DNA from 3 places in the Enterobacter sp. KBR-315C3_2022 genome. Region 2 is predicted to be linked to each of the others. Evidence: predicted binding sites of a transcription regulator. Region 2 holds the regulator's gene; each other region holds the start of a gene.
What was found. Region 2 encodes PurR, which represses purine synthesis genes. Its sites were predicted from a motif close to CANGCAAACGTTTGCNTG; they were not measured.
Positions count from the first base shown of each region.

Region 1: the regulator PurR is predicted to act here: its motif matches at 3,047-3,064, upstream of pyrC (dihydroorotase).
Region 3: the regulator PurR is predicted to act here: its motif matches at 8,543-8,560, upstream of cvpA (colicin V production protein).

Region 1 covers NZ_JBGKEB010000022.1:14,366-24,768, forward strand. The annotation lists gene solA (N-methyl-L-tryptophan oxidase) at 1-975, opposite strand, end outside; gene bssS (biofilm formation regulator BssS) at 1,092-1,346, opposite strand; gene dinI (DNA damage-inducible protein I) at 1,616-1,861, opposite strand; gene pyrC (dihydroorotase) at 1,937-2,983, opposite strand; gene AB8804_RS19020 (lipoprotein) at 3,111-3,671, opposite strand; gene mdtH (multidrug efflux MFS transporter MdtH) at 3,793-5,001, opposite strand; gene rimJ (ribosomal protein S5-alanine N-acetyltransferase) at 5,238-5,822, shown strand; gene AB8804_RS19035 (YceH family protein) at 5,832-6,482, shown strand; gene AB8804_RS19040 (Gfo/Idh/MocA family protein) at 6,485-7,408, shown strand; gene murJ (murein biosynthesis integral membrane protein MurJ) at 7,519-9,054, shown strand; gene flgN (flagella biosynthesis chaperone FlgN) at 9,112-9,537, opposite strand; gene flgM (flagellar biosynthesis anti-sigma factor FlgM) at 9,542-9,835, opposite strand; gene flgA (flagellar basal body P-ring formation chaperone FlgA) at 9,929-10,403, opposite strand, start outside.
Region 2 covers NZ_JBGKEB010000012.1:3,927-14,329, reverse strand. The annotation lists gene rnt (ribonuclease T) at 1-426, shown strand, start outside; gene grxD (monothiol glutaredoxin 4) at 472-819, opposite strand; gene AB8804_RS13895 (C40 family peptidase) at 1,158-1,931, shown strand; gene sodB (superoxide dismutase [Fe]) at 2,053-2,634, shown strand; gene AB8804_RS13885 (MFS transporter) at 2,672-3,838, opposite strand; gene AB8804_RS13880 (YnhF family membrane protein) at 4,004-4,093, opposite strand; gene purR (HTH-type transcriptional repressor PurR) at 4,391-5,416, shown strand; gene punR (DNA-binding transcriptional activator PunR) at 5,433-6,344, opposite strand; gene punC (purine nucleoside transporter PunC) at 6,459-7,658, shown strand; gene cfa (cyclopropane fatty acyl phospholipid synthase) at 7,956-9,104, shown strand; gene AB8804_RS13855 (riboflavin synthase subunit alpha) at 9,135-9,776, opposite strand; gene mdtK (MdtK family multidrug efflux MATE transporter) at 10,001-10,403, shown strand, end outside.
Region 3 covers NZ_JBGKEB010000002.1:196,855-207,257, forward strand. The annotation lists gene AB8804_RS03720 (MFS transporter) at 1-356, shown strand, start outside; gene flk (flagella biosynthesis regulator Flk) at 446-1,450, opposite strand; gene pdxB (4-phosphoerythronate dehydrogenase PdxB) at 1,563-2,699, shown strand; gene AB8804_RS03735 (aspartate-semialdehyde dehydrogenase) at 2,767-3,780, shown strand; gene truA (tRNA pseudouridine(38-40) synthase TruA) at 3,780-4,592, shown strand; gene AB8804_RS03745 (DedA family protein) at 4,621-5,280, shown strand; gene accD (acetyl-CoA carboxylase, carboxyltransferase subunit beta) at 5,435-6,340, shown strand; gene folC (bifunctional tetrahydrofolate synthase/dihydrofolate synthase) at 6,410-7,678, shown strand; gene dedD (cell division protein DedD) at 7,668-8,360, shown strand; gene cvpA (colicin V production protein) at 8,616-9,104, shown strand; gene purF (amidophosphoribosyltransferase) at 9,141-10,403, shown strand, end outside.

The sequences.
Region 1 (10,403 bases), on a different contig from region 2:
ATGGCCCGGCAGCGTGTCGATGATAAAGTCTTCGTCCGGCGTGTTGTCATAGGTGCAGGCCGCGCCGTAGAGCAGCCCGCCCACGCCCGGCAGAATGTTGCGCAGGAACATAAAGGCCTCAGAGCCGTCCTGAGGGTAGGCGCCGTACGGCTTACGCTCTTCCGGCGACGTAATGGGCTGGCCGCCGTTGTGCTTGCCGATTTTCAGGGCATCTTTTTCCGACGGGAAGCCGTAAAACTGATCGCCGTTCGGCAATTCGCCAGTAAAGGCCGGGAATTTATTCTGGCTGCTGTAGCGCCCGTCGGACTGGAACCACGAGAAGACCTTGCGCACCGGCTGGATGGGCAGATCCGGCAGCAGTTTCGTCACCCACGTGCCCGCGCTAATCAGCAGCCGCGAGCCGGAAAACTCTCCTTCATGGGTGGTCACGGTAACGCCATCGGCATGGTGGGCGATGCCGCTCACCGGGCAGTTAAACAGCTGCGCGCAGCCCGCTTTTTCGGCCAGATCCACCCAGGTTTTGATGGCCGTTTCACAGTGCAGCACGCCTGAATTGGCTTCGAACAGCCCGATGTAATCCTCCGGAACGGTAATCTCCGGCCAGCGCTGCATAATCGCCGCGGCATCCATTCGCTCAACGTCCAGCGCAAAGGCTTTTGCGCTTTGCTCGACCGTTAAGAGAAATTCGGAGTCCGCCGGGCCCAGGTTGATAACGCCGGTACGTTCAAAGATGCGCTCTTCGGTCAGCGTCGCCAGCTCGTCCCACAGCGCCTGCGCGCGGAGAACAAGCGGCACATAGCGCTCCCCCTCGCCGTAGGCGTGGCGCATGAGGCGCGTATCGCCGTGATGACTTCCTTCGGAATGGGGAGGGAGGTGGGCATCGATCATCAGGACCTTAAGGCCCGCCCGAGTAGCGTAATAACCCGCTGCAGAGCCAACCGAGCCGCTGCCAATAATGATTAAGTCATATTTCATATGCATCTCTTCCAGTAACGCTTTGTTAGCAGAGTAATTAACATCGGGAGCGTATACAAGGGAGAAATAAATAAGGCACCGCGAGGGTGCCTGTAGAGCGTCAGAAAAGTATAAATTTAGTGCCGTTTATACTCATTTTCCTGATAGTCGCCAGATTCTATTTTTGCGATACCTGCTTCTAAAATAGAAATAAACTGGCGCGCGACGTCTGTTGTAAGCCACAGCGTCTGTCCAACTTCCGCTTCTTCACGGTTGAGTTGATTCGGGGTCTGGTAGTGCAAACGCAGCATCAGCGCGTCGTAGCTGTCTACGGTGCTGATATCCCAGCCGACGAGCGCGTGGGTCTGGATGACTTCACTATTCTTTTCCATTATAACCCCCTAATTGCGTGTTAGAAGACAACGGCTTTGAGGTTCAATGCATGTTTTTCTGAAAGCATCTTCAGTATATCAATAAATAAGGGTTATGAAGGGAAAAATAAAGAGGGAGCAACACATTTTTCTGCATTTTAGGAATCTTCGAACAATAAAACACCGTCTTGTTCACGATTTTTAAAGAAGATGCTGAATTAATCTGAACGTTGGGCAAGCAAAAAAAAGCCGGGGCGACCCGGCAAAAAAACACAATGAGGGAGCAAGATTTAATCCGTGATGAACCAGTCGTCAGCGCTTTCCCACGTCTCCTGAAGAATTTCGCTTATGCGATCTTTATCTTCTTTTGCCGCACCGATAACGGAAAGATTATTGGCCGATGCGTAGCGCACCGTCACGGCTCCGGAATTTTCTGGAAATGTGCTGTTAATACGACGGGATAATTCGCCCGCCAGCGCATCCAGCGCGCCAGCAGGCAGAACCGTTGTTTTGGCAATGGTGACTTCGATACGCATAAATGCCCCCCTGTGTAATATACTGTTTATTTATACAGGTAAGTTATCGATTTGACAACAAGGGGCACTGATTTTTTAACGCTTAACCGTCCAGCCGACCGTTTCACCGGCCAGGAACGGAATAAGCGTGTCGTCGGTCAACGGAATGGACGCCTCGACCCGGCTCTCTTTACGCTCCAGCTCGACGAAGGTTTCGTTGACCGGCAGGCCGTAGAAGCGCGGGCCGTTGAGGGAGCAGAACGCTTCGAAATGCTGCAGGGCATTCATCTCGTCAAACACCGTTGCATAGCTCGCCAGCGCCGTAGGGGCGTTAAAGCAGCCCGCGCAGCCGCAGCTGGCCTCTTTGCGATGGCGCGCGTGCGGCGCGGAGTCCGTGCCGAGAAACGCGCGAGAGAAGCCGCTGGCAACCAGCTCGCGCAGCGCCTGCTGGTGAATATTGCGCTTGAGGATCGGCAGACAGTACAGGTGCGGGCGCACGCCGCCGACCAGCATATGGTTGCGGTTAAACATCAGGTGCTGAGGGGTGATGGTGGCGGCGATCAGCTCGTTGCCGTCGCGCACGTACTCGGCGGCGTCTTTAGTGGTGATGTGCTCAAAAACCACCTTCAGCGCGGGAAGACGCTGGCGCAGCGGCTCCATTACGGTGTCGATAAAGCGGGCCTCGCGGTCGAAAATGTCGATTTCCGCGTGCCTCACCTCACCGTGCACCAGCAGCGGCATGCCCAGCTTTTGCATTCTTTCCAGCACCGGCATGATGGCATCGATGCTGGTCACGCCGTGGCTGGAGTTGGTGGTGGCATTCGCCGGGTAGAGCTTGGCGGCGGTAAATACGCCCTCGTTGAACCCGCGCTCAACCTCGTTCGGATCGAGTGAATCGGTCAGGTAGCAGGTCATCAGCGGAGTAAAATCGTGCCCGGCGGGAACGGCATCCAGAATACGCTGACGATAGGCGATAGCGGCCTCGACGGTGGTGACTGGCGGGACCAGGTTTGGCATAACAATCGCGCGGCCATAGTGTTCGCTGGTATACGGCACGACGGTTTTCAGCATGTCACCATCGCGCAGATGGATGTGCCAGTCGTCAGGGCGGCGGATTTTAAGAACCTGGGATTGTGCAGTCATGGAAGCTCCGGCTTGAGTGGAATCAGTCATTAGGATGGCTGTTTTTGCCGGACACAAATCATAAGCGGAAACGTTTTCGTTTGCACACTTTTCCGTAAAAAAAAGGGGCGCTCGTGCGCCCCCAGGGTTAGTCGGTGAAGGGAATAATAATTTCTCCGGGCTTCACCTCGATTCCCTTGGCATACTTTTTCGCCAGCGCCTCGCCTTTGCTGTTGTCCTCGCTCAGGACGTACGCAGGCTGCTGGTTAAAGTAGTTTTGCAGAGACTGGTTGAGATAGGGCATCAGGGTCTGGAGCACCGGCTTCATCTTGTCCGGCGTGATTACCGCGTCAACCACCTCCATCTCCTGCAGATAGATCGCGCCTTTCTCTTTATTGAATACCGGCAGCGCCTTGAGCTTCAGCTTAATGTTCGCTTTCTGGTTGCCGAACAGCGAGGTCATATCCAGATTCGCATCGCCGGAAAGCGTAACCTTGTTCGGCTCCTCGCGGCCAATCTGGCTGGTCAGGTTGCTCAGCACGATGTTGGCGTCGGCAAGCCCCGGCACGCCGATGTCCTTCGAGAAGTTATTGCGTTTTTCAAGCGCCTGATTAATTTCCTGCTCGCTGACGGTGTACTGCGTAAGCTGGTTACATCCCACCAGCAGGCCGCTGACGACGAGCGCAGCGGCAATGACGATTTTCTTCATGGCGTTCCTCAACATAAAATCGGCGCTTTTATCCTCTCGCGCCAGTATGTCAGTCTGAATGGGCGGAAACCAGCAGAAAAAACTGATTATAACGGCGGAAAGGGCTTCCGCCGTGGGGGGATCAGGCGCCAGGCTCCAGCATGCCGCGGGTGCTGCGCTTTTGGCTGAACTGCCACCACAGGGCGATAAGCGTAATAAACCCGACTACGCCCAGCATCACCCACGGCAGCTCCGGCTGGCTTAACGCTTTTCCTGCATCAAACAGCCAGCCACCTCCGGCGTAGCCCAGCGCGCCGCCGAAGGCCAGCCCCAGGCGGCTGAAGCCCATGTAGCTGCCGCGGGCGCGCGCGTCGGCAAGCGAGGCGCCCAGCGTTTCGCGCGCAGGTTCGGCGATGATGGAGCCAATGTAGAACGTGCAAATCAGGGTAAACAGCTGCTGCAGCGAGGCGACGAGGCCAATCGGCATCATGCTCAGCGTCATCAGCAGCAGGCCGGCCATCAGGCGGTGCTCAAGACGAAAGCGCCGCTCGCTCCAGCGGGCGATAGGGTAGAGCAGCGTCAGCGACAGGCACGCTTCTATGGCGTACATCCACTTCACCGCGGCGGGCGTGCCCGCAATGTCGTTGACCATGATCGGCAGCATCAGCATCACCTGAACCGCCAGCATGTAATAGCCCGTGAGCGTCAGGACATAGGTCACGAAGCGCCTGTCGCTCAGCACGCGGCCGAGTCCTTCGCGCACCGGGGTTTTTACCGTCGACAGCTTCCACGCGGGCAAATAGAGTCCGTTAAAAAGCGCGCACAGAATAAAGAGCACGGCCCCGGTGGCGCAGACCAGACGAAAATCGTATTGCAGCAGCCAGCTGCCGAGCAGGGCGCCAATCACCGCCCCGGCGCTGTCCTGCATCATCAGAATGGAGAAAAAGCGGCCGCGGTGCTGGGGGCGAATCAGCTTCACCACCAGCGCGGTGCGCGGCGGGTCGAACAGCGTGCCGCCAATCCCGGAAAGGAAGCAGGAGAACCACAGCAGCCACGGCTCGTGGGCAATCGCCATGGTGGCAAAGCCCGCGGCGCGCAGCAGCATGCCGGTGACGATCATCGGCTTGGCGCCAAACCGATCGGCGATTGCACCGCCAAACACGCCCAGCCCCTGCTGGACGAGCTGGCGTAATCCCAGCGCAATACCGACCACCAGCGCCGCCCAGCCCATCTGATCGACAAAGCGAATCGAGATAAGCGGAAAAACGACAAAAAAGCCGAGCACGACCAGCATGTTATCGACGAGAAGGAAGTATTTACCCAGGTTCCGGGCCTGCGATACGCGGGACATTTCCCCTCCAGGGAAAAGAGACGGTGAGCACGCTAACATTCTGCGGCGTTCCCCGGCCTTTTCCCACCCCCGCCAGCGACAATATTTTTTTATCAAAAGAGTGCTTTGATAGAGAGTTCTCATCGAAAAATGTGAAAAGAGGTGAAAATGGTATGTCACTGTTTTCACAGAAGGCGCAGGCGCAGGTATAGTAAACATAATGGGTTGAGTCGACGTGACGGGAAGGAGTGGTATCGATGTTTGGCTATCGCAGCAATGTGCCAAAGGTGCGTCTGACGACGGACAGGCTGGTTGTTCGTCTGGTGCACGAGCGTGATGCCTGGCGGCTGGCGGATTATTACGCCGAGAATCGCCAGTTTTTAAAGCCCTGGGAACCCGTTCGGGATGAAAGCCACTGCTACCCCTCCGGCTGGCAGGCGCGCCTCAGCATGATTGCCGAATTTCATAAGCAGGGCAGCGCCTTCTATTTTGCGCTGCTGGATCCTGAAGAAAAAGAAATTATCGGCATTGCCAACTTTTCTAACGTGGTGCGCGGGTCGTTTCACGCCTGCTACCTTGGCTACTCCATCGGTCAGAAGTGGCAAGGGCAGGGGATGATGTACGAGGCGCTGACGGCGGCGATTCGCTATATGCAGCGCACCCAGCATATCCACCGCATCATGGCGAATTACATGCCGCACAATAAGCGCAGCGGGGATCTGCTGGCGCGTCTGGGGTTTGAAAAAGAGGGTTACGCCAAAGACTATCTGCTGATTGATGGTGAATGGCGCGACCACGTGCTAACGGCGTTAACCACTCGGGACTGGAGCGCAGGTCGCTAAGGAGAAAAGATGAAATATCAGTTAAGCGGGACAGAAGCCCGCGTGATTGGCTGCCTGCTTGAAAAGCAGATCACCACGCCGGAGCAGTATCCGCTCTCTGTTAACGCCGTGACGATGGCCTGTAACCAGAAGACCAACCGCGAGCCGGTGATGAACCTGAGCGAGCAGGAGGTGCAGGACATTCTGGACGCGCTGGTAAAGCGCCACTACCTTCGCACCGTCAGCGGGTTCGGTAACCGCGTGACGAAATATGAGCAGCGCTTCTGCAACTCGGAATTTGGCGACCTGAAGCTGAGCCCCGCCGAGGTGGCGATTGTCGCCACGCTGCTGCTGCGCGGCGCGCAGACCCCGGGCGAGCTGCGCTCCCGCGCCTCCCGCATGCACGAGTTTCGCGACGTGCAGGAGGTGGAGGCGACGCTGGAAGGGCTGGCCTCCCGCGAGGATGGCCCCTACGTGCTGCGCCTTGCGCGCGAGCCCGGCAAGCGCGAGAGCCGCTACCGCCATCTGTTTAACGACGAAACGGACGTTTCAGACACCGCCGCCGTCGCCGAAAGCACAGAGAACGGCGCTAGCCTTGCGGCGCGGGTCGAGGCGCTCGAAGACGAGGTGGTCGGGCTGAAGCAGCGCCTGGACGCGTTGCTGGCACATTTAGGAGACTAGCGGTGACAAAATTACGTGTAGGCGTGGTAGGGCTGGGCGGCATTGCGCAAAAGGCCTGGCTTCCGGTGTTGGGCGCGGCGTCGGACTGGACGCTGCAGGGCGCGTGGTCGCCGACGCGCGAAAAGGCGGAGCGGATCTGCGAAACCTGGCGAATGCCGTATGCGAGCTCGCTGCTGGATCTGGCCCGCGACTGCGACGCGGTGTTCGTGCATACCTCTACGCCGACGCACTTTCAGGTGGTGAGCGAGCTATTAAACGCGGGCGTTCACGTTTGCGTTGATAAGCCGCTGGCGGAGAGCGTGCAGGACGCCGAACGCCTGATCGAGCTGGCGGCGCGCAAGAATCTGACGCTGATGGTCGGCTTTAACCGCCGCTTTGCGCCGCTTTACCAGCAGCTAAAGGCCCAGTCAGGCCGTTTTGCGTCCCTGCGCATGGATAAGCACCGTACCGACAGCGTTGGGCCGAACGACCTGCGCTTCACCCTGCTGGACGACTATCTGCACGTGGTGGATACGGCGCTGTGGCTCACCGGCGGCAACGCGCAGCTCAAGAGCTGCACGCTGCTCACCAATGACGAGGGGCAGATGGTCTACGCCGAGCACCATTTTGCGCTCGACCATCTGCAGGTCACCACCAGCATGCACCGTCGCGCGGGCAGCCAGCGGGAATCCGTACAGGCGGTGACGGACGGCGCGCTGTATGACGTCACCGACATGCGCGAATGGCGGGAGGAGAAGGGCAGCGGCGTCGTGGCGCTTCCCGTTCCCGGCTGGCAGAGCACGCTGGAGCAACGCGGCTTCGCGGGCTGCGCGCGGCACTTCATCACCTGCGTGCAGAATCAGACGGTTCCTGAAACTTCCGGAGAACAGGCGATCGCGGCCCAGCGCATCGTGGAAAAGCTCTGGCGCGACGCCATGAGTGAATAATCCGCTGTAACATCTGCGGATAGTAATTCGTTGAAATCCGGGTAGACTAAGCGCTTCTTCAACGCCTGCACTGCAGGCGTTTTGCCGTGTGGTTGTGGAAATTCACGTTAATGAACTTATTAAAATCGCTGGCTGCCGTCAGCTCGATGACCATGTTCTCTCGCGTGCTTGGCTTTGCGCGGGACGCGATTGTGGCAAGGATCTTTGGTGCCGGAATGGCAACGGACGCCTTCTTCGTGGCGTTCAAGCTGCCGAACCTGCTGCGCCGTATTTTCGCCGAGGGGGCATTCTCGCAGGCGTTTGTGCCGATCCTCGCCGAGTACAAAAGCAAGCAGGGCGAAGAGGCGACCCGGGTGTTTGTCTCCTACGTATCCGGCCTGCTGACGCTGGCGCTGGCGGTGGTCACCGTGCTGGGGATGCTGGCCGCGCCGTGGGTGATCATGGTCACCGCGCCGGGCTTCGCCGACACCGCGGATAAATTCGCGCTGACCTCGCAGCTGCTGCGCATTACCTTCCCCTATATTCTGCTGATCTCGCTGGCCTCGCTGGTGGGGGCGATCCTCAATACCTGGAACCGCTTTTCCGTACCGGCCTTTGCGCCGACGCTGCTGAACGTCAGCATGATCGGCTTTGCGCTGTTCGCCGCGCCGCACTTCAACCCGCCGATTCTGGCGCTGGCGTGGGCCGTCACCGTGGGCGGGGTATTGCAGCTGGCCTACCAGCTTCCGCACCTGAAAAAGATTGGCATGCTGGTGCTGCCGCGCATTAACTTCCGCGATGCCGGGGCGATGCGCGTCATCAGGCAGATGGGCCCGGCGATTCTGGGCGTCTCCGTCAGCCAGATCTCACTGATCATCAACACCATCTTCGCCTCTTTCCTCGTCTCCGGCTCGGTCTCCTGGATGTACTACGCCGACCGCCTGATGGAGTTTCCGTCCGGCGTGCTGGGCGTGGCGCTGGGGACCATTCTGCTGCCGTCGCTGTCGAAAAGCTTCGCCAGCGGCAACCACGACGAGTACTGTCGCCTGATGGACTGGGGGCTGCGCCTCTGCTTCCTGCTGGCGCTGCCGAGCGCGGTGGCGCTGGGGATTCTGGCGAAGCCACTGACCGTGTCGCTGTTCCAGTACGGCAAATTTACCGCGTTCGACGCCGCGATGACCCAGCGCGCGCTGGTGGCCTATTCCGTCGGGCTGATGGGGCTGATCGTCGTGAAGGTGCTGGCGCCGGGCTTCTACTCCCGTCAGGACATTAAAACGCCGGTTAAAATCGCCATCGTCACGCTGGTGATGACGCAGCTGATGAACCTGGCGTTTATCGGCCCGCTCAGGCATGCCGGCCTGTCGCTGTCGATTGGTCTGGGAGCCTGTCTGAACGCCTCGCTGCTTTACTGGCAGCTGCGCAAGCAGGACATCTTTACGCCGCAGCCGGGCTGGGCGAGCTTCCTGGTGCGTTTAGTGGTTGCCGTGCTGGTGATGTCGGCGGCGCTCGTCGGCATGCTGTACGTGATGCCGGACTGGTCGGTCGGCACGATGCCATACCGCCTGCTGCGCCTGTTCGCCGTGGTGGTCGTCGGGGTTGTGGCGTACTTTGCGACCCTGGCGGTGCTCGGATTCAAAGTAAAAGAGTTTGCTCGCCGAACGGCGTAAACAGAAAAGGGGAGCCACCGCATGGTGCTCCCCGCTGCATGACCTGCCGCGTAGGCGTCAAATCGAAATCTTTTTCCCACCGTTCAGCCGCGACGGCGATGCTTGTCCATCCGCACCGTACAGGCCAGGCTCTTTATGGGGCTTCAACACCTCAAGAGCCTGCTGATTGCGCTCAATCTGCCCTTCCAGCAGCCAGCCGTTGTGCTGGTTGAGATGGCGAAGATGCTGGGTCTTTTCCGTGATGGTTTGCCAGCGCTCGATAATGTCGTCGTTGGCGCTGCGCGTCGAATCTTGCTCCGCGCGGCGCTGCTGCTCCAGATAGTCCAGCGTCGCCAGCAGCGAACTTTTATCTTCCGTAATGCGCTGCAGCGCGCTGCCGTTGATCTGACCGGAAGAAAGATGCTGCTGTTCCGCGTCCATTACGGTTTTCAGGTCGTTCAGAACAACCGTCATCTGATCCAGTATTTCTGACAGTCGACTCATGCGGTTAGTTACTCTGTAAGAAACTCTGTGCTTCCTGAATCAGCGCATCAGCAATTTTGCTGGTATCCATCTTCAGTTCGCCGTTGCGGATCGCGTTTTTCAGCGTTTCAACGCGCTCCATGTTGATATCGCTGCCGCCCGGCTGCATCAGTTTTGACTGCGCGTCGCTCAGGGTGACGCTGGTGCTATTGGCCGTCGACGTTTTTTCCAGACGCGTTTTCTGCGGCGTCGCGTCGCTTGTTTCGCGAGGTTGTACAGTGCTAACCGGCTTCAGGGCTGATGTACGATCAATGCTCATAGGGTTGTCCTCATCGAGGGTTCGCGGCGATGGCGCCTGCTCTCATCATTCGTTGAATATTTATCGGCAGTCGCCGTGAAATCTTTAAAAAGATTATAGGTTAATCAGAATATTCCCATCGGTATCGACGGTGCCGCTCACCACCTGGCCTGAAGACATTCTGACGCGGGCGTTTTGCGCCACGGCAGCGTTGTTGAGCGCCTTTCCTTCGCCGTTGATGCTAAAGCCGTCGCCGTTGGCCACCACCATCACGCGCTGCCCGGCTTTCACCCGCCACGCCTGACGCAGCATAAAGAGCTGAATCGGCTGGCCCGGCGCCACGTCGCGCAGGGTGACCGCCTCCTGAGCCTGGCTGATATCCAGCATCGTTTTTGGCGGAAGCTGATCCAGGCGGCCGCGCTTGAGCGTCACGCTGCTGGCCTGCAGCACGCTGCCGCGGGCGATCGGCTGGGCGGCAACAACATAATTCCCCGTCGCCTGAACGGCAACCTGTAAATAGCGCTTTTCGCCGGGACAGCGCGCCAGCACGTTCACATTGCCCCACAGGCGGGCGCTGCCGGTCACGCTA
Region 2 (10,403 bases):
GCGTTTAACGGTATCGATCCGAAAAACCCGCTGCGCGGCGCGGTGAGCGAATATGACGCGCTTCACGCCATCTTCAAAATGGTGCGCAAAGGCATGAAGGATAACGACTGCAGCCGCGCCATCATGGTGGCCCACAACGCGACCTTCGACCACAGCTTTACGATGGCCGCCGCCGAGCGCGCGTCATTGAAACGTAACCCCTTCCATCCGTTTGTGACCTTCGACACCGCCGCGCTGAGCGGGCTGGCGCTGGGACAGACGGTGTTGTCCAAGGCCTGCATTACGGCGGGCATTGAGTTTGACGGCACGCAGGCGCACTCGGCTCTCTATGACACTGAGCGCACCGCTGAGCTGTTCTGTGAGATAGTTAACCGCTGGAAGCGCCTGGGCGGCTGGCCGCTGCCGATGGGTGACAGCGAAGAATAAAAAAAAAGCGACCTTATCAGGTCGCTTTTTTATTTGAGCAGAAAATTATTCTGCGTCAGGCTCTTCGGTTTTGTACTTCGCCGCGGTCTCTTTGATCAGCTGCTGCAGTTCGCCACGCTGATACATTTCAATCAGGATGTCGCAGCCGCCAACCAGTTCACCGTCAATCCACAGCTGCGGGAATGTCGGCCAGTTGGCATATTTTGGCAGCTCGGCGCGGATATCCGGGTTTTGCAGGATATCAACGTAAGCAAAACGCTCACCACAGGCAGAAAGCGCCTGAACGGCCTGTGCGGAGAAACCACAGCTAGGCAGCTTTGGAGAACCTTTCATGTACAGGAGAATCGGGTTTTCAGCGATCTGGCGCTGAATTTTTTCAATAGTGGTGCTCATGTCTTGCTTCCTTAAACTTCTGTTACGGCATTCGTTTGATATTGTAGCGGTTCAAACGGGTATCGGAAAATAACATTTTTATCACGTCTATAGAGTTTAACGGTTGTCGCGATAAGTTGCATTGAAAATGAAGCTTAACCACAGGCAAGGTAAGGTTTTGCTGAGGGAGTGCGCGATCGGCAGTGTATTTGATGATTTTTTTTGCACTTGCTTACGAAACAGGAACGTTGATCGAAAAATGCTATTAACTTCTCGGCTTTATATAGATTAGAATCGACGGGTTTTGTAAATCATACGCGGGTATTATAGAAAGCCTGCATTTACCAGGGGACTGCCCAGTGGCGCGGATAAATAAAATCTCGATCACGCTCTGTGCTTTACTGTTTACCACTCTTTCTCTCACGCCAGCGGCGAAGGCCTCTGAACAGGCGCGGCATTCTGCCGTACAAAAAACGCATCTGGCGAAAAGCACTGAACGTAAGAAAAAAACCACCAGCAAGACGGCAAAGAAAAAAACCAGCACGCAAACCAAACATACCGCATCCAGTAAGACCAGCGTCAAATCCTCCAGAACGGCCCACGCAACGAAGCTTAAAGCACAAAAAACCGCCGCTAACCTCGCCACTGAAAAATGTACCGTTCGCAAAGGGCATAAAACCAAATGCTTTAAATCCGCGAAGCTTGCCGACGTGCATAAGGTTCGCATGCAGAAAGCGCAAAAAACGGCGATGAACAAGCTGATGGGGCAAATCGGCAAACCGTACCGCTGGGGGGGAACCTCTCCGCGCACCGGCTTCGACTGCAGCGGTCTGGTCTATTACGCCTACAAAGATTTGGTCAAGTTCCGCATTCCGCGTACGGCAAACGAGATGTACCATCTTCGCGACGCATCTCCGGTAAACCGGGGCGAACTGGAGAATGGCGATCTGGTCTTCTTCCGCACCCAGGGTCGCGGCACGGCCGACCACGTTGGCGTTTACGTCGGCAACGGTAAGTTTATCCAGTCCCCGCGCAGCGGTCAGGACATCCAGATTACCTCGCTCAGCGAAGATTATTGGGTACGCCACTACGTCGGCGCACGCCGCGTGATGACGCCGAAAACAATCCGCTAAACCCTGCCCTGCCGCTCTGGCGGCGGGGTAAGTTCCTCTTTTGCATACCCTTTCAATTTGCTACTCTATCCCTGTTGTCTGTAAGGTTATTGGCAACATCAAAACAATAAGGAGAGTAGCAATGTCGTTCGAATTACCTGCACTACCATATGCAAAAGACGCCTTGGCCCCGCACATTTCCGCGGAGACCCTGGAATACCACTACGGTAAACACCATCAGACCTACGTCACCAACCTCAACAACCTGATCAAAGGCACCGACTTTGAAGGCAAAACGCTGGAAGAGATCGTGCGCAGTTCAGAAGGCGGCATCTTCAATAACGCCGCGCAGGTGTGGAACCACAGCTTCTACTGGCACTGCCTGGCGCCGAACGCGGGCGGAGAGCCAACCGGCGAGCTGGCGAATGCCATCAATGCGTCGTTTGGCAGCTTCGCAGAGTTCAAAGCGAAGTTTACCGATGCCGCAGTGAAAAACTTCGGTTCCGGCTGGACCTGGCTGGTAAAAGAGGCCGATGGCAAGCTGGCTATCGTTTCCACCTCGAACGCTGGTACGCCGCTGACCGGCAGCGCAACGCCGCTGATGACCGTGGACGTGTGGGAGCACGCGTACTATATCGATTACCGTAACGCCCGTCCGAACTACCTGGAGCACTTCTGGGCGCTGGTGAACTGGGAGTTTGTGGCGAAGAACTTCGCCGCGTAAGAGACACGCAGAAGGGTTCGCCCTTCTGCGTTTTTGTTTAGTCTACCGCGCAGGCCGTTTCCGACTGTTTACGACCGGACATCAGCACCAGCAGCAGCCCCAGGGCCGCGACGATCGCGCCCATCACCGGCACAAATCCATATCCCAGCCCGCCTGAAATCACCGCACCACCGGCAGCCGCGCCCAGCGCATTCCCCAGATTAAACGCCCCGATATTCACCGAAGAAGAGAGCCCCGGCGCCTCGTGCGCAACGCGCATCACTCGCATTTGCAGCGGCGGAACGACCGCAAAGGTGGCGGCGCCCCAAACGACCATCGCTACGGCGGCTCCCACCTGGCTTTGCGCGAGCCACGGTATGGCCACCATGATGGCAATCAGCAGGGTCAAAAAGCCCTTCAGGGTTGCGCTAACCGAACGATCGGCGAGCTTGCCGCCGAGATAGTTGCCGATGGAAAAGCCCACGCCAATCAATACCAGCATCGCCGTAACGAACGCTGGCGTCGCGCGGGTGATCTCGTGCAGGACGGGAGCAATATAGGTGTAAAGCGTGAACATGGCGCCCGCGCCCAGCACCGTCGTCAGAAGCGCGGAAAGCACCTGCGGGCGAACCAATACCGACAGCTCTTTGCGCACGTCCGGCCTTTCGCCCGCCCCGCCCTTCGGCAGCGAGAAGAACAGCGCCACCATGGCGATCACGCCCAGTCCGGCCGTGGCCAGGAACGACATCCGCCAGCCAATCGCTTCGCCGAGCCACGTCGCAGCCGGTACGCCGCCAATATTCGCAATCGTCAGCCCCATGAACATGGTGGCGACCGCGCTGGCCTGCTTGTGCTTGGGTACAACGCTTGCGGCAACAACCGAGCCCAGGCCGAAGAACGCGCCGTGGTTGAGGCTCGTGAGAATGCGCGACAGCATCAGCGTGGTGTAATCGGGCGAAATGGCCGAGAGCACGTTGCCGAGGGTGAAGATAGCCATCAGGAAAATCAGCGCGTTGCGGCGTCCGCGATGGGAAAGCAGCAGCGTCATCAGCGGAGCCCCGACCATCACGCCGATCGCATAGGCGCTGATCAGCATCCCCGCCGCCGGGATCGAGACATCTACGCCCCTGGCGATAACGGGTAACAGCCCCATTGGGGAAAATTCAGTGGTGCCGATCCCAAACGCGCCAATGGCGAGGGCCAGCAGGGGGAAATTGATTTTCATGCATTAACTCCGGATGCCGCGACGTACCACGACGCAGAACAAAGAAGCCAAAAGCATGACATCAATCACAAAAAATGAGAAGTTAACAATTTGGCAAAAGATATTTGCCGGAGACGTAACAATCAGGAAGGTTACAGGAGGGAGAAGAATCTCCCCCCGTCAAAATCAGTGCAGTGCAGCCGTCAGCCCACCGGCAACAATCAGCGCCAGAACAATAACGGTGGTCATCAGCGAAAACTTAAGATCGGTACTCATCAATTTTTCTCCTTTTAATCCCCACACGGAAAGTGAGCTTGCTCATTTTTACACAGTTTACGTCAAAAATCTTCCCGGATTTAAAATGATAACCACTTTTGCTCTTCCCCTTTTCCTCAAGATAGGACAAAATTCCACGCTAAATTTATTAGCGTACCGGCCATTGACCCCCTCCTGACGTCCTGTGTCGTTTTCCCGGCGTGTCGCAATTCAAAATTGCGTAATAAGGGTGAGAGAAGGCAAACGTTTACCTCCCCATTTTTCAGGGCATTAGGATAGGGTCTGGAGTGACATTTAATGGCAACAATTAAAGACGTAGCAAAACGCGCAAACGTTTCCACTACAACCGTATCACATGTTATTAACAAAACCCGCTTCGTGGCGGAAGAGACGCGCAACGCCGTCTGGGCTGCAATCAAAGAACTGCACTACTCACCGAGTGCGGTTGCGCGCAGCCTGAAGGTTAATCACACCAAGTCTATCGGCCTGCTGGCGACCAGCAGCGAAGCGGCCTACTTTGCCGAAATTATTGAAGCCGTTGAGAAAAACTGCTTCCAGAAAGGCTATACCCTGATTCTGGGCAACGCGTGGAACAACATTGAAAAGCAGCGCGCCTATCTGTCGATGATGGCGCAAAAGCGTGTCGATGGCCTGCTGGTCATGTGCTCTGAATACCCTGAGTCCGTTCTCTCCATGCTGGAGGAGTATCGCCACATTCCGATGGTGGTTATGGACTGGGGCGAGGCGCGCGCCGATTTCACCGACTCGGTCATCGATAACGCTTTTGAAGGCGGCTACATGGCCGGCCGCTATTTGATCGAGCGCGGACACCGCGATATCGGCGTCATCCCTGGCCCGCTGGAGCGCAACACCGGCGCGGGTCGTCTGGCCGGGTTCATGAAGGCGATGGAAGAGGCGCTGATCAGCGTGCCGGAAAACTGGATTGTTCAGGGCGACTTTGAGCCGGAGTCCGGCTACCGCGCGATGCAGCAGATCGTGTCGCAGCAGCACCGCCCTACCGCCGTCTTCTGCGGCGGCGACATCATGGCGATGGGCGCGCTCTGTGCGGCAGACGAGCTCGGCCTTCGCGTGCCTCAGGATATTTCGGTGATCGGGTATGACAACGTGCGCAACGCGCGCTTTTTCACCCCGGCGCTGACGACCATTCACCAGCCGAAAGATTCGCTGGGCGAAACGGCCTTCAACATGCTGATGGACAGGATTGTCAGCAAGCGCGAAGAGTCGCAGTCCATTGAGGTTCACCCTCGCCTGATTGAGCGTCGCTCCGTTGCGGACGGTCCTTTCCGCGACTACCGCCGTTAATCCTCTCCGGGGCCAGCTACGCTGGCTCCCGTAGCCACTCCCTGTTCAGCGTTTCGCTATCTCCCAGATACTCCAGCAGCCAGGCCATTGCGGGCGACACGTCATTTTGCTGCCAGGTCAGGCAGCAGGCCGCGTCCGGGAACGGATTTTCCAGCGTCAGGGCAACCCATTCACCGGCATCAATACGCGGACGCGCAAAGTGGACGGGCACCATACCTACGCACAGCCCCGCGCTCAGGCAGGTTGCTGAAGAGTCCCAGTCGGGCGCCACCACGCGCCGCTGGTTGTCCAGCAGCCAGGTGATACGCTTGGGCAGCGACCGCGACGTATCTTCCAGCACCAGCGACGGACAGTTGCGCAACGCGTCATCGCTCAGCGGTCCTTCCATCGCCGCCAGCGGATGATGGCGCGCAACAACGCAGGTCCAGCTCAGCATGCCCATGTCCCGAAAAGCGTAGCGCCCGCCCACGGGGATCGCCTGGGTCGCGCCGATAGCCATCTCTACCCTGCCGTCCGCCAGCGCGTCCCACACGCCGTTGAACACCTCCTGCGACACCCGCAGCTCGACGTCCGAGAAGTGACGGTAGAAATCAACGATCATCTGCCGCGTGCGCTCCGGCCGGACGATATTATCGACGGCGATGGAGAGATGCCCGCGCCAGCCGTTGGCAATCTGCTGGCACTGCTCGCGGGTGATCTGCATTTTTTTGATAACAGAACGTCCTTCTTTCAAAAACCATGCCCCGGCCGGGGTTAATATCACATCGCGATGGCGCCGTTCAAACAGCGGAACGGCGAGCCATTCCTCCAGCTGCCGCACGGTATAGCTTACCGCCGAGGGAACGCGGTGCAGCTCCTGCGCGGCACCGCTGAAGCTGCCGTTGCGCGCAACGGCATCGACCACTTCAAGAGAATAATCTGACCACATTTTCTGCCTGCAAAATTTTTGAATGCAACCGCCAAATATTAGCGTTTCACAAGCCGCTTTGCACTCCCTACACTCTGCGCCAATATATCCCTGCCTCCTTGAGGAGAAAAACGAGTGCAACCCAGGAAAGGATTTTTAGTCTGGCTCGGCGGCCTGAGCGTGCTGGGCTTTTTAGCGACCGACATGTATTTGCCCGCCTTTGCCGCCATGCAGGAAGATTTGCAAACCCCTGCCGCCGCCATCAGCGCGAGCCTGAGCCTGTTTCTTGCCGGCTTTGCCTTCGCACAGCTGCTGTGGGGGCCGCTCTCCGATCGCTTTGGCCGCAAGCCGGTTCTGCTGCTGGGGCTGGCCATTTTTGCCGTCGGCTGTCTGGGCATGCTGTGGGTACGCGATGCCACCTGGCTGCTGGTGCTGCGCTTTATTCAGGCGGTGGGCGTATGCGCCGCGGCGGTCACCTGGCAGGCGCTGGTGACCGATTACTACCCGGCGTCGCGCACCAACCGAATTTTTGCCACCATCATGCCGCTGGTTGGCCTTTCTCCGGCCCTTGCCCCGCTGCTGGGCAGCTGGATCCTCGCGCATTTTGACTGGCAGGCGATTTTTGCCACGCTGTTTGCGATTACCCTGGTCCTGATGCTGCCCGCGTTCGCGCTCAAGCCCGCGCATAAAAAAGTGGAGCATGCTGACGCGAAGCCGATCACCTTCATCTCGTTGCTTAAGACCAGGGCCTACCGCGGCAACGTCCTGATTTACGCCGCCTGCTCCGCCAGCTTCTTCGCGTGGCTAACCGGCTCGCCGTTTATTCTGCACGATATGGGCTACAGCCCGGCAGCGATCGGCCTGAGCTATGTCCCGCAGACCATCGCTTTCCTGGTCGGCGGCTACGGCTGTCGCGCCGCGCTGCAAAAGTGGGAAGGCCAGCAGATGCTGCCGTGGCTGCTGGTGCTGTACGCGCTTAGCGTCGTTGGGACCTGGGCGGTAGGCTTTATTCCGGGCGCGGGACTGGCAGAAATTTTGATCCCGTTCTGCGTGATGGCGGTTGCTAACGGCGCTATTTACCCTATCGTGGTGGCTCAGGCCTTACGGCCTTTCCCTCACGCAACGGGTCGCGCTGCCGCATTGCAAAACACCCTTCAGCTCGGCCTGTGCTTCCTGGCAAGCCTTGTGGTCTCAGCGCTGATCGCCACGCCGCTGATGACGACCACCAGCGTGATGCTGGCAACGGTTCTCCTGGCTGCCCTTGGCTACCGGATGCAATCTTCTGCGCAAGCCGCTGAGGAAAGCCGCAGCGAAGCCGATCGCTCGCATGCCTAATCGCGGCTGATATTATGTTACGTTTCAGTGATTAGGTTGCTAAGAATTTTATATTGAATCAGCCATTTTTGAGGCCTATACTAAATTTGGTTCAATAAATACGATAAATATTAAGCGTTAACGGGAGCCGGAGTGCTCCCGTTTTACCATGGAAGGCTTTTCGGCAAGGGTTATCTCCCTTCCTCTGTTCTACGTCGGATACTAGCCTCGCGGGATTATCCGTGAGATTTCTCACAAACCATAAAAAGCGTCTACGCTGTTTGAAGGTTCTGATCACAGCAAGGTGATGGAGAAGCTATGAGTTCATCGTGTATAGAAGAAGTCAGCGTTCCGGACGACAACTGGTCCCGGATCGTCAGTGAACTGTTGGGTCGAGCCGGCATCACGATTAACGGACCGTCTCCTGCGGATCCGCAGGTTAAACATCCCGATTTTTTTAAACGCGTGCTGCAGGAAGGTTCCCTCGGCCTGGGCGAAAGCTATATGGACGGCTGGTGGGAGTGCGAGCGTCTGGACATGTTCTTCACCAGCGTGCTGCGCGCGGGGCTGGAGAAACAGCTTCCCCGCCATCTAAAAGACACGCTGCGCATCGCCTCCGCGCGCCTGTTCAACCTGCAAAGCAAAAAGCGCGCGTGGATCGTCGGTAAAGAGCATTACGACCTCGGCAACGATCTTTTCAGCCGCATGCTGGACCCGCTGATGCAATATTCCTGCGCATACTGGAAACAAGCCACCACGCTGGAAGAAGCGCAGCAGGACAAGCTGCGCCTGATCTGCGAAAAGCTGCAGCTCAAGCCCGGCATGCGCGTGCTGGATATTGGCTGCGGCTGGGGCGGGCTGGCCTGGTTTATGGCGAAACACTACGGCGTGAGCGTCGTGGGCGTGACCATTTCTGCCGAACAGCAGAAGATGGCGCAGGAACGGTGCCAGGATCTGGACGTGGATATTCGCCTGCAGGACTATCGCGACCTCAACGAGCAGTTCGATCGCATCGTCTCCGTCGGGATGTTCGAGCACGTGGGGCCGAAAAATTACGATACGTATTTCACGGTTGCTAACCGTAATTTAAAACCGGACGGTATTTTCCTGCTGCACACCATCGGCTCAAAGCAGACCGACAATAACGTCGACCCGTGGATCAATAAGTACATTTTCCCGAACGGCTGTTTGCCGTCGGTCCGCCATATTGCGAATGCCAGCGAGCCTCACTTCATCGTGGAAGACTGGCATAACTTCGGTGCGGACTACGACACCACGCTGATGGCCTGGCACGCGCGCTTCCTGGCCGCGTGGCCGGAAATTGCAGATAACTATTCCGAACGCTTCAAACGCATGTTTACCTATTATCTGAACGCCTGCGCGGGCGCTTTCCGCGCGCGCGATATTCAGCTCTGGCAGGTAGTGTTTAGCCGCGGAATTGAGAACGGTCTGCGCGTCGCACGCTAAATAAATAACCCCGGCAAGCCGGGGTTATTTTTATTCTTCTTCTACCGCTTTTATTATCGCCGCCTCTTTTGCGGCCAGCACGCGCTCAACGGTATCCACCACCGCCTGGGTTTGCGGATCGATTTCGATATTTACCCGATGCCCCAGTTTTTTAGCGCCCAGCGTCGTGCGCTGCAGCGTTTCGGGAATGAGATGCACGCAAAAACGCGTCGGCGTCACTTCACCGACCGTCAGGCTAATCCCATCGATGCCAATAAATCCCTTATACAGGATGTATTTCATTAATGCCGGATCCTGCATCTTAAACCAGATTTGGCGGTTATTTTCCGAGGTTACAATCTTCGCCACTTCGGCCGTGGACATGATGTGGCCGGACATCAAATGCCCGCCGATCTCATCGCTGAACTTCGCCGCGCGCTCAACGTTGACAACGTCACCCACCGCCAGCTCGCCCAGGTTGGTGATGCGCAGCGTTTCTTTCATGAGGTCAAAGCTAATCTGGTTACCGTTAATTTCGGTCACCGTCAGGCAACAGCCGTTATGCGCAATCGAGGCGCCGGTTTCGATGCCGTCCAGCATATATTCCGGAAGCTCTACAACGTGGGTACGAAAATTAGGTTTTTCATCGATAGACACCACTTTCGCCGTGCCCTGCACAATACCAGTAAACATGCCTATAGCTCCTGTTCATTCCTTACGGTGATGGCACCGTTTAATCCCACCACAATAACAGTTGGAAAAAGAGGTTGCCAGCGGAGCGCATTTTCTGGCGATTTTTTCACTAGATAATTAGTTAAACCCCGCTACAATAGCTGGCATCTCCCTTCATTTTCTTCTTGCTGCCTGTTTCGGCGGCTTTTTTGTCTCTCAAATAACAACAATACAAAGGTGTTCACGTGCAGAAGTACATGATTGAAGCGCGTCAATTATTGGCACTGGCGATACCCGTGATCGTCGCGCAGGTCGCTCAGACCGCAATGGGATTTGTCGATACGGTGATGGCCGGCGGCTACAGCGCCACCGACATGGCCGCCGTCGCGATTGGTACCTCTATCTGGCTTCCGGCGATCCTGTTCGGTCACGGCCTGCTGCTGGCCCTTACGCCGGTCATCGCGCAGCTTAACGGTTCCGGACGTCGCGACCGCATTGCCCATCAGGTACGCCAGGGCTTTTGGCTCGCGGGTTTTGTTTCGATCCTGATCATGGTCGTGCTGTGGAACGCGGGCCACATCATCCGCGCGATGCACAACATCGATCCTGCCCTTGCCGACAAGGCCGTCGGCTATCTCCGCGCGCTTC
Region 3 (10,403 bases), on a different contig from region 2:
GTTTTGGCGGCGTAAAGGTCGCCGTGGCGTCGCTGGTGATTGAAACCGTTGGCCTGCTGCTGCTGTGGTACGCGCCAACAGCCTCCGTTGCGCTGCTGGGCGCGGCGCTCACCGGCTGCGGCTGTTCCCTGATCTTCCCGGCGCTGGGCGTTGAGGTTGTGAAGCGCGTAGCCCCGCAGGTGCGCGGCACGGCGCTCGGCGGCTACGCGGCGTTTCAGGATATCTCATACGGCGTGACCGGGCCGCTGGCGGGACTGCTTGCCACGTCGTTTGGCTATCCGTCGGTATTCCTGGCGGGGGCGGTTTCAGCGGTGGTCGGGATCGTGGTGACGCTGGTGGCGTTTCGCCGGGCCTGAGTTGCTGTTGCCGGGGGCGGCTGCGCCTTGCCCGGCCTACGGTTCGAGCCGTTGTAGGCCCGGTAAGCGTAGCGCCACCGGGCACAATCTTATGCAACCAGCCAGAAAATCGCGAGCGCAATCATCAGCGCAATAAACATCAGCCCCGGGCGGGCCGACAGGCTTTTGAACGTTTCCACGACCGGTGCAAACAGCGGGCTGTATATCGGCTGAACGTTGCGCGCCTCCGGCACGCCCGCGTCGCGCTCGGCGCGGCGGATAAATATCTGATTGAGCAGATCCTGCACCTGCGCGGTGGTCAGCACCGACTGCGGCGTAGCCTGCCATGTCTGCTGGGCGTAATCGCGGATCGCGTCGAATTCGCGCGGCTCCAGCGGCTGCTTGAGCGCGGCCTGGAGCGTATTGAGCGTTGGGGCGCTCTGCGCGCTAAGCGTCTGGCGTGCCTGTAGCCAGGTGACCAGATGGGTAAACTGTTTTGCCGGAATTAACTCTCCCGCCTTCACGCCGGACAGCTCCAGCATGGACTGCCAGATAAGCTTTGTTGACTCGCCGGTGGCGGCGGCAAGCTTGCTCACCATCTGGTTGAGCGTGTTATGTTCCGCTGGCTGCAGCGGGCGCTCCGTGGCCGGGCGCTGCTGCGGCTGAGGAATCGACAGCTGGTTGCTTTGCAGCAGGGTCAGTACGGTTTTCAGCTGTTCCGGAGTCAGCTGGCTCAGGGCGGTTTGGCCAAACTGCTGGCGAATAAAATCGCTCACGGCCTGGCGGTTATTCCCCTGGCCCAGCAGTTCGGTCAGTTGGGACATAATCTGGCGCGTGTTGTGATTAAGCTGCGCCGCGTTCAGGCGCTGATTCAGATTTTGCTCGGCTGCAGGGAAGTGGCGCGACTGCAGGGGCGCGTCGTTCCGTAGCCCCAGGTCATGCTTCATTCCGGCCCACACTTCCGCATTTTGCTGGGAAGTGAGTGCGATCAGGCGGGTGATCAGTCGCTCGAGCACGGTGCGCTGCTGCGTGGAGAGCGGTTGTTCACCTGCGACGTTGGGCGTTACGGGGCCTTCACCCGGAGGGCGAGGCGGCGTACCTGAAATGGGCTGCATCGTCAAAAATCCTTAAAGTCATACTCGGCGTAAACCCGGCATAGTGATATGCCTGGCTGCGAGATTATGGCACACTTGGCAGGTTTACTTCCTCTCAAACAGGTACTCAGACGTGAAAATCCTCGTTGATGAAAATATGCCTTACGCCCGCGAGCTGTTTAGCCGCCTGGGTGAGGTGAAGGCTGTCCCCGGTCGCCCGATCCCGGTCGATGAACTGGACGATGCAGACGCGCTGATGGTGCGCTCGGTGACCAGGGTAAATGAGGCGCTGCTCGCCGGTAAAGCGATCAAATTTGTCGGCACCGCCACGGCCGGGACCGATCATGTGGATGACAAATGGCTCGAGCAGACGGGCATCGGCTTCTCGGCCGCGCCGGGCTGTAACGCCATTGCCGTCGTGGAATACGTCTTTTCCTCTCTGCTGATGCTGGCCGAGCGCGACGGGTTTGCGCTGAAAGACCGCACGGTCGGTATTGTCGGCGTCGGCAACGTGGGCGGGCGTCTGCAAAAACGTCTTGAAGCCCTGGGGATCCGCACGCTGCTGTGCGATCCGCCGCGCAAGGATAACGGCGACGCGGGTGATTTCCGCCCCCTGGACGAGCTGGTCGCGCAGTGCGATGTCCTGACGTTCCACACGCCGCTGTTTAAGGATGGTCCCTACAGGTCACTTCATCTTGCCGATGAGGCGCTGATCCGTCGGCTGAAGCCCGGCACGATTTTAATCAACGCCTGCCGCGGCCCGGTGGTGGATAACGCCGCGCTGCTAAAATGTCTGGAAGCAGGGCAAGATCTGAGCGTGGTGCTGGACGTCTGGGAGCCGGAGCCGGATCTCAACGTCGCGCTGCTGAATAAGGTGGATGTGGGTACCGCGCATATCGCCGGTTACACCCTCGAAGGCAAAGCGCGCGGCACGACCCAGGTCTTTGAAGCCTATAGCGCTTTTATCGGCCACCCGCAGCAGGTCGCGCTCGACACCCTGCTACCGGCCCCCGAGTTTGGCCGCATTACCCTGCACGGGCCGCTCGATCAGGCAACGCTGAAACGGCTGGTGCATTTAGTGTATGATGTGCGCCGCGATGACGCGCTGCTGCATAAAGCGGCGGGTATTCCGGGTGAGTTTGATAAGCTGCGTAAGCACTATCTTGAACGCCGCGAATGGTCTTCCCTGTATGTGATGTGCAACGACGCAAACGCTGCGGCGCTGCTGCACAAGCTGGGGTTTAACGCCGTTCATCATCCGGCACGTTAATGTCTTCTTAATGCTCCCTGTTGGATACTCCGACAGGGACGCTTTTTTATTTCTGGAGTAAACCACCATGTCTGAAGGCTGGAACATTGCCATTTTAGGTGCCACGGGCGCCGTGGGCGAAGCCCTGCTCGAAACCCTTGCCGAGCGTCAGTTCCCGGTGGGCGAGATTTACGCGCTGGCGCGCACCGACAGCGCGGGTGAACACCTGCGCTTTGCGGGCAAATCCGTCATGGTTCAGGATGCGGCCGAGTTCGACTGGACGCAGGCGCAGCTGGCCTTTTTTGCCGCGGGTGCGGAAGCGACGGCATCTTACGTTGAAGACGCCACCAACGCGGGCTGTCTGGTTATCGATCTGAGCGGCCTGTTCGCCCTGGAGCCGGACGTGCCGCTGGTGGTGCCGGACGTGAACCCGTTCGTGCTGGCCGACTACCGCAACCGCAATATCATTGCCGTACCGAACAGCCTGACCAGCCAGCTGCTGACCGCGCTGAAGCCGCTGATCGACGACGGTGGCCTGTCGCGCATCACCGTGACCAGCCTGCTGTCCGCCTCCGCCCATGGCAAGAAGGCGGTTGACGCGCTGGCGGGCCAGAGCGCGAAGCTGCTCAACGGCATTCCGATTGATGAAGACGATTTCTTTGGCCGCCAGCTGGCGTTCAACATCCTGCCGCTGCTGCCCGATCGCGAAGGCTCCGTGCGTGAAGAGCGCCGGATTGTCGATGAAGCTCGCAAGATCATGCAGGATGACGGCCTGATGATTTCCGCCAGCTGCGTGCAGTCTCCGGTATTTTATGGCCACGCGCAGATGGTGGGCTTTGAGGCGCTGCGACCGCTGGCCGCAGAAGAGGCGCGCGATGCGTTTGGCCGCGGCGAGGATATCGTGCTTTCTGAAGAGAGCGAGTTCCCGACGCAGGTGGGCGATGCCAGCGGCAGCGCGCATCTCTCCGTGGGCTGCGTGCGCAACGACTACGGCATGCCGGAGCAGGTTCAGTTCTGGTCGGTTGCCGACAACGTTCGCTTTGGCGGCGCGCTGATGGCGGTCAAAATCGCCGAGAAGCTGGTGCAGGAGTATCTGTACTGATGTCCGAAGTGGAATTAAAGCCGGTCCATAAAATTGCCCTCGGCATTGAGTATGATGGCAGTAAGTATTATGGCTGGCAGCGTCAGAACGAGGTGCGCAGCGTCCAGGAAAAGCTGGAAAAAGCGCTCACTCAGGTGGCGAACGAACCGATAAGCGTGTTCTGCGCCGGGCGCACGGACGCTGGCGTTCACGGGACGGGGCAGGTGGTGCATTTTGAAACCACCGCCGTTCGCAAGGACGCCGCGTGGACGCTGGGCGTAAATGCGAATTTGCCTGGTGACATCGCGGTGCGTTGGGTAAAAGATGTGCCCGATGATTTTCACGCGCGCTTCAGCGCCACCGCGCGTCGCTACCGCTATATCATCTACAACCAGCGCCTTCGCCCGGCAATCCTCGGCCAGGGCGTGACGCACTACTACGAGCCGCTGGATGCAGCACGCATGCAGCGCGCGGCGCAGTGCCTGATTGGAGAGAATGACTTTACGTCGTTTCGTGCGGTGCAGTGCCAGTCCCGCACGCCGTGGCGTAACGTCATGCACATAAACGTCAGCCGTTTTGGCGCGTATGTGGTGGTGGATATCAAAGCCAATGCCTTTGTACATCATATGGTGCGGAATATTGTAGGCAGCCTGATGGAAGTAGGCGCCGGACACCAGCCGGAGAGCTGGATTGCAGAACTGCTGGCGGCGAAGGACAGAACGCTTGCAGCAGCCACGGCGAAAGCGGAAGGACTGTACCTGGTTTCGGTAGATTACCCGGAACGGTTCGACCTGCCAAAACCGCCTATGGGTCCGCTCTTTTTGCTGGACTAACCTTCGGTGCAATTAAGGCTTAGATAATATGGACTTAGTACGATTTCTGATTGATTTCATCCTGCATATTGATGTTCACCTGGCAGAGCTGGTCGCGCAGTATGGCGTCTGGGTGTATGCCATTTTGTTCCTCATTCTGTTCTGCGAAACCGGGCTGGTGGTCACGCCGTTCCTGCCGGGCGATTCTCTGCTGTTCGTCGCGGGAGCGCTGGCGTCTCTGGAGACCAACGATCTCAACGTGCACCTGATGGTGGTGCTGATGTTAATTGCCGCTATCGTGGGTGATGCGGTGAACTACACTATAGGGCGGCTGTTCGGCGAGCGATTGTTCAGCAACCCGAACTCGAAGATTTTCCGACGCAGCTATCTCGATAAAACGCACGCGTTTTACGAAAAACACGGCGGCAAGACCATTATCCTGGCGCGCTTTGTCCCCATTGTCAGAACGTTTGCACCGTTTGTGGCGGGGATGGGGCATATGTCTTATCGTCACTTCGCGGCCTATAACGTCATTGGCGCATTATTGTGGGTGCTGCTGTTTACCTACGCCGGTTACTTCTTCGGAACCATTCCGTTGATTCAGGAGAATCTTAAGTTACTGATCGTAGGGATAATTGTGGTTTCCATATTGCCCGGCGTGATTGAGATCGTTCGCCACAGGCGTGCGGCAGCGAAACAAGCGAAGTAAATGCACGCTGGCGGTTCGACCACTTTTTTATCCAAAGTTTCGGGCTGTTATGTTTTAATGTGCAACATTCATGGTCTGTTGGAGGCAAAAATGGCATTATTCGCCTCTTACAGCAAAACTGGCATCCGACCAGGTTCAGGCAGAAAGGTTATCAATGAGCTGGATTGAACGAATTAAAAGCAACATTACCCCGACGCGCAAAGCGAGCATTCCTGAAGGGGTATGGACGAAGTGTGATAGCTGCGGCCAGGTTCTGTATCGCGCAGAGCTGGAGCGCAATCTTGAGGTGTGTCCGAAGTGTGACCACCACATGCGTATGTCGGCGCGCAACCGCCTGCATAGCCTGCTGGACGAAGGTTCTCTGGTAGAACTGGGCAGCGAGCTTGAGCCAAAAGACGTGCTGAAGTTCCGCGACTCCAAAAAATACAAAGATCGTCTGGCCTCTGCGCAGAAAGAGACCGGCGAGAAAGACGCGCTGGTCGTCATGAAAGGCACCCTGCACGAGATGCCGGTTGTTGCCGCTGCGTTTGAGTTCTCCTTTATGGGCGGCTCGATGGGCTCCGTGGTCGGTGCGCGTTTCGTGCGTGCCGTTGAGCAGGCGCTGGAAGACAACTGCCCGCTGATCTGCTTCTCCGCCTCTGGTGGCGCGCGTATGCAGGAAGCGCTGATGTCCCTGATGCAGATGGCGAAAACCTCTGCTGCGCTGGCAAAAATGCAGGAGCGCGGTCTGCCGTACATCTCCGTGCTGACCGACCCAACCATGGGCGGCGTCTCTGCAAGCTTCGCGATGCTGGGCGACCTGAACGTCGCTGAGCCGAAAGCGCTGATCGGCTTTGCCGGTCCTCGCGTTATCGAACAGACCGTGCGTGAAAAGCTGCCGCCGGGCTTCCAGCGCAGCGAGTTCCTCATCGAGAAAGGCGCTATCGACATGATCGTTCGCCGCCCGGAGATGCGCCTGAAGCTGGCAAGCATCCTGGCGAAGCTGATGAATCTGCCGTCGCCACAGCCTGATGAGCCGCGTGAAGGCGTGGTCGTACCGCATCAGGAACCCGAGGCCTGATAACTGAAAAGGGCAGGGCCGGTTGGCGCTGCCCTTTTGCTTTCTCACCGTTAATGACAGCCGGGCATTATGGAAAATAAACGCATTCCACAAGCCACGTCGCCCCTGGCCGCGTGGCTTTCTTATCTGGAAAACCTGCACAGTAAAACCATCGATATGGGGCTTGAGCGCGTCAGCGAGGTCGCCGCGCGTCTGGACGTGCTCAAGCCTGCGCCTTTCGTCTTCACCGTCGCGGGCACTAACGGTAAAGGCACCACCTGCCGCACGCTAGAATCCATGCTCATGGCGGCGGGCTACAGGGTGGGCGTTTACAGCTCTCCGCATCTGGTGCGCTATACCGAGCGCGTGCGCGTGCAGAACGCCGAGCTGGCGGAGTCGGCCCATACGGCGTCGTTTGCGGAAATCGAAGCCGCGCGCGGTGACATCTCGTTAACCTACTTTGAGTACGGCACCCTTTCCGCGCTGTGGCTGTTTAAGCAGGCGCAGCTGGACGTAGTGATTCTGGAAGTAGGGCTGGGCGGGCGTCTGGACGCCACCAACATGGTGGACGCGGACGTCGCTGTGGTGACCAGCATCGCGCTTGACCACACCGACTGGCTGGGGCCGGATCGCGAAAGCATTGGCCGCGAGAAGGCGGGGATCTTCCGCGCTGGTAAGCCTGCCGTGGTCGGCGAGCCGGATATGCCGCATACCATTGCCGACGTGGCGCACGAAAAGGGCGCACGGCTGCTGCGTCGCGGCGTTGACTGGCAGTTTGAGGTTCAGGACGGCGGGTGGCGGTTCAGCGATGCGCAGGGCGCGCTGGAAAACCTGCCGCTGCCGCAGGTTCCTCAGCCTAACGCAGCCACCGCGCTGGCGGCGCTGCGCGCGAGCGGATTACAGGTCAGCGAGCAGGCCGTTCGTGAAGGCATTCAAAACGCGCTCCTTCCGGGCCGCTTCCAGACGGTGGGCGAATCACCGCGGCTCATTCTCGACGTCGCGCACAATCCGCATGCGGCGGCCTATCTCGCGGGACGTCTCAAATCCCTGCCAAAAACCGGGCGCGTGCTGGCGGTTATAGGTATGCTTCATGATAAAGACATTGCCGGCACGCTGGCCTGCATGGAGAGTGTGGTCGATAGCTGGTATTGTGCTCCTCTTGAGGGGCCGCGCGGCGCAACGGCCGAACAGCTGATGGAACATCTCGGCAAAGGCGCTATCTTTGAGAGCGTGGCCCAGGCGTGGCGTGCCGCGATGGCGGATGCGAAACCAGAAGATACCGTGCTGGTGTGTGGGTCGTTCCACACCGTGGCACATGTCATGGAAGTGATGGAGGCGGGGAGAACCGGTGGCAAGTAAGTTTCAGAACCGTTTAACAGGCACGATTGTCCTGGTGGCGCTGGGGGTGATTATCCTCCCAGGGCTGCTCGACGGGCAGAAAAAACATTATCAGGACGAGTTTGCGGCCATTCCGCTGGTGCCAAAGCCGGGGGATCGCGACGAGCCCGATATGCTTCCGGCCGCGACGCAGGCGCTTCCTGCACAGCCGCCGGAAGGGGCTGCGGAAGAGGTACGCGCTGGCGATGCGGCCGCGCCGTCGCTCGATCCGTCGCGCCTGGCGGCGAGCAGCAGTAACGATATCGATCCGGTTCCGGTTGAGCAGTACAAGCCGGTAGAAAAACCGAAGCCGGTTGAGAAGCCTCAGCCGAAGCCGCAGCGGGATAACACGGCCGAGCGGCTTGCTGCGGCGTCCGAAACGCCGCCAGCGAAACCGACTCAGCAGGACGCCGCGCCGACGGGCAAAGCCTACGTCGTGCAGCTTGGCGCGCTGAAGAACGCCGACAAGGTCAACGAGCTGGTCGGCAAGCTTCGCGGCGCGGGATACCGCGTTTACACTTCACCTTCGACGCCGGTGCAGGGTAAAATCACCCGCATTCTGGTGGGGCCTGAGGCATCGAAAGATAAGCTGAAAGGCTCGTTGGGCGAGCTGAAGCAGATCTCCGGCCTGAGCGGCGTGGTGATGAACTACAGCGCGAACTAGTAAGATCTCACCCCCCTCACCCCGGCCCTCTCCCCAAAGGGGAGAGGGTGAAAATCGCACCGAGCGCGTGTGTAACATACTGCATCGTACAGTTCCCTCTCCCCTCTGGGGAGAGGGTTAGGGTGAGGGGCGTTGAGCATTTTTTCAGCGCCTTTTTTATTTACGCGTGGGAAGGAAATCCCTACGCAAACGTTTTCTTTTTCTGTTAGAATGCGCCCCGAACTGGATGACAGGGCGTAAAATCGTGGGACATTTATGGTCTGGATTGATTACGCCATCATTGCGGTGATTGGTTTTTCCTGTCTGGTAAGCCTGATCCGTGGCTTTGTACGTGAAGCGTTATCGCTGGTGACATGGGGTTGTGCTTTCTTTGTTGCCAGTCACTACTACACTTACCTGTCTGTCTGGTTCACGGGCTTTGAAGATGAACTGGTCCGAAATGGAATTGCTATCGCTGTGCTGTTTATCGCAACGCTGATAGTCGGCGCTATCGTGAACTTTGTGATAGGTCAGCTGGTCGAGAAAACCGGTCTGTCGGGAACGGACAGGGTGCTCGGGATCTGTTTTGGGGCGCTGCGAGGCGTGCTGATTGTAGCCGCGATACTGTTCTTCCTTGATACCTTTACCGGTTTCTCAAAAAGTGAAGACTGGCAAAAATCGCAGCTCATTCCAGAGTTCAGCTTCATCATCAGGTGGTTCTTTGACTATCTGCAAAGCTCGTCGAGTTTCTTGCCCAGAGCGTAATGCGCTCTGAGATGTGGCTTAACGAGGAAAAGACGAATGTGCGGTATTGTCGGTATCGCCGGTTTCATGCCGGTTAACCAGTCGATTTATGACGCGTTATCGGTGCTTCAGCACCGAGGGCAGGATGCTGCGGGTATCATCACCATTGATGCAAACAACTGCTTCCGTTTACGCAAGGCGAACGGCCTGGTAAACGATGTGTTTGAAGCCCGCCATATGCAGCGTCTGCAAGGTAATATGGGGATTGGTCACGTTCGTTATCCTACTGCTGGCAGCTCCAGCGCCTCCGAGGCTCAGCCTTTCTACGTCAACTCACCGTACGGCATCACGCTTGCCCACAACGGCAACCTGACCAATGCGCACGAGCTGCGCAGAAAGCTGTTCGAAGAGAAACGTCGCCACATTAACACCACCTCTGATTCTGAAATCCTGCTCAATATCTTCGCCAGCGAGCTGGATAACTTCCGCCACTATCCGCTGGAAGCCGACAACATTTTTGCTGCGGTTGCCGCAACCAATCGTCAAATCCGCGGCGCGTACGCCTGCGTGGCGATGATTATCGGCCACGGCATGGTCGCCTTCCGCGATCCGAACGGTATTCGTCCGCTGGTGCTCGGCAAGCGCGATCTCGGCGACGGGCGCACGGAGTACATGGTTGCCTCTGAAAGCGTGGCGCTGGACACCCTCGGCTTTGAATTTTTGCGCGACGTCGCGCCGGGCGAAGCGGTCTACATTACTGAAAAGGGCCAGCTGTTCACCCGCCAGTGTGCCGACAACCCGGTCAGCAACCCATGCCTGTTCGAATACGTCTACTTTGCGCGTCCTGACTCGTTTATCGACAAAATCTCCGTCTACAGCGCCCGCGTGAACATGGGCACGAAGCTCGGCGAGAAGATTGCCCGCGAGTGGGACGACCTGGATATCGACGTCGTCATTCCTATCCCGGAAACCTCCTGCGACATCGCGCTGGAGATTGCCCGCATTCTGGATAAACCGTACCGCCAGGGCTTCGTGAAAAACCGCTACGTTGGCCGCACCTTCATCATGCCGGGCCAGCAGCTGCGCCGTAAGTCCGTGCGCCGCAAGCTGAACGCCAACCGCGCCGAGTTCCGCGATAAAAACGTCCTGCTGGTGGATGACTCCATCGTGCGCGGCACCACCTCCGAGCAGATTATCGAGATGGCGCGCGAAGCCGGGGCGAAGAAAGTGTACCTCGCGTCTGCGGCACCGGAAATTCGCTTCCCGAACGTCTACGGCATCGATATGCCGACCGCGAACGAGCTGATTGCGCACGGCCGC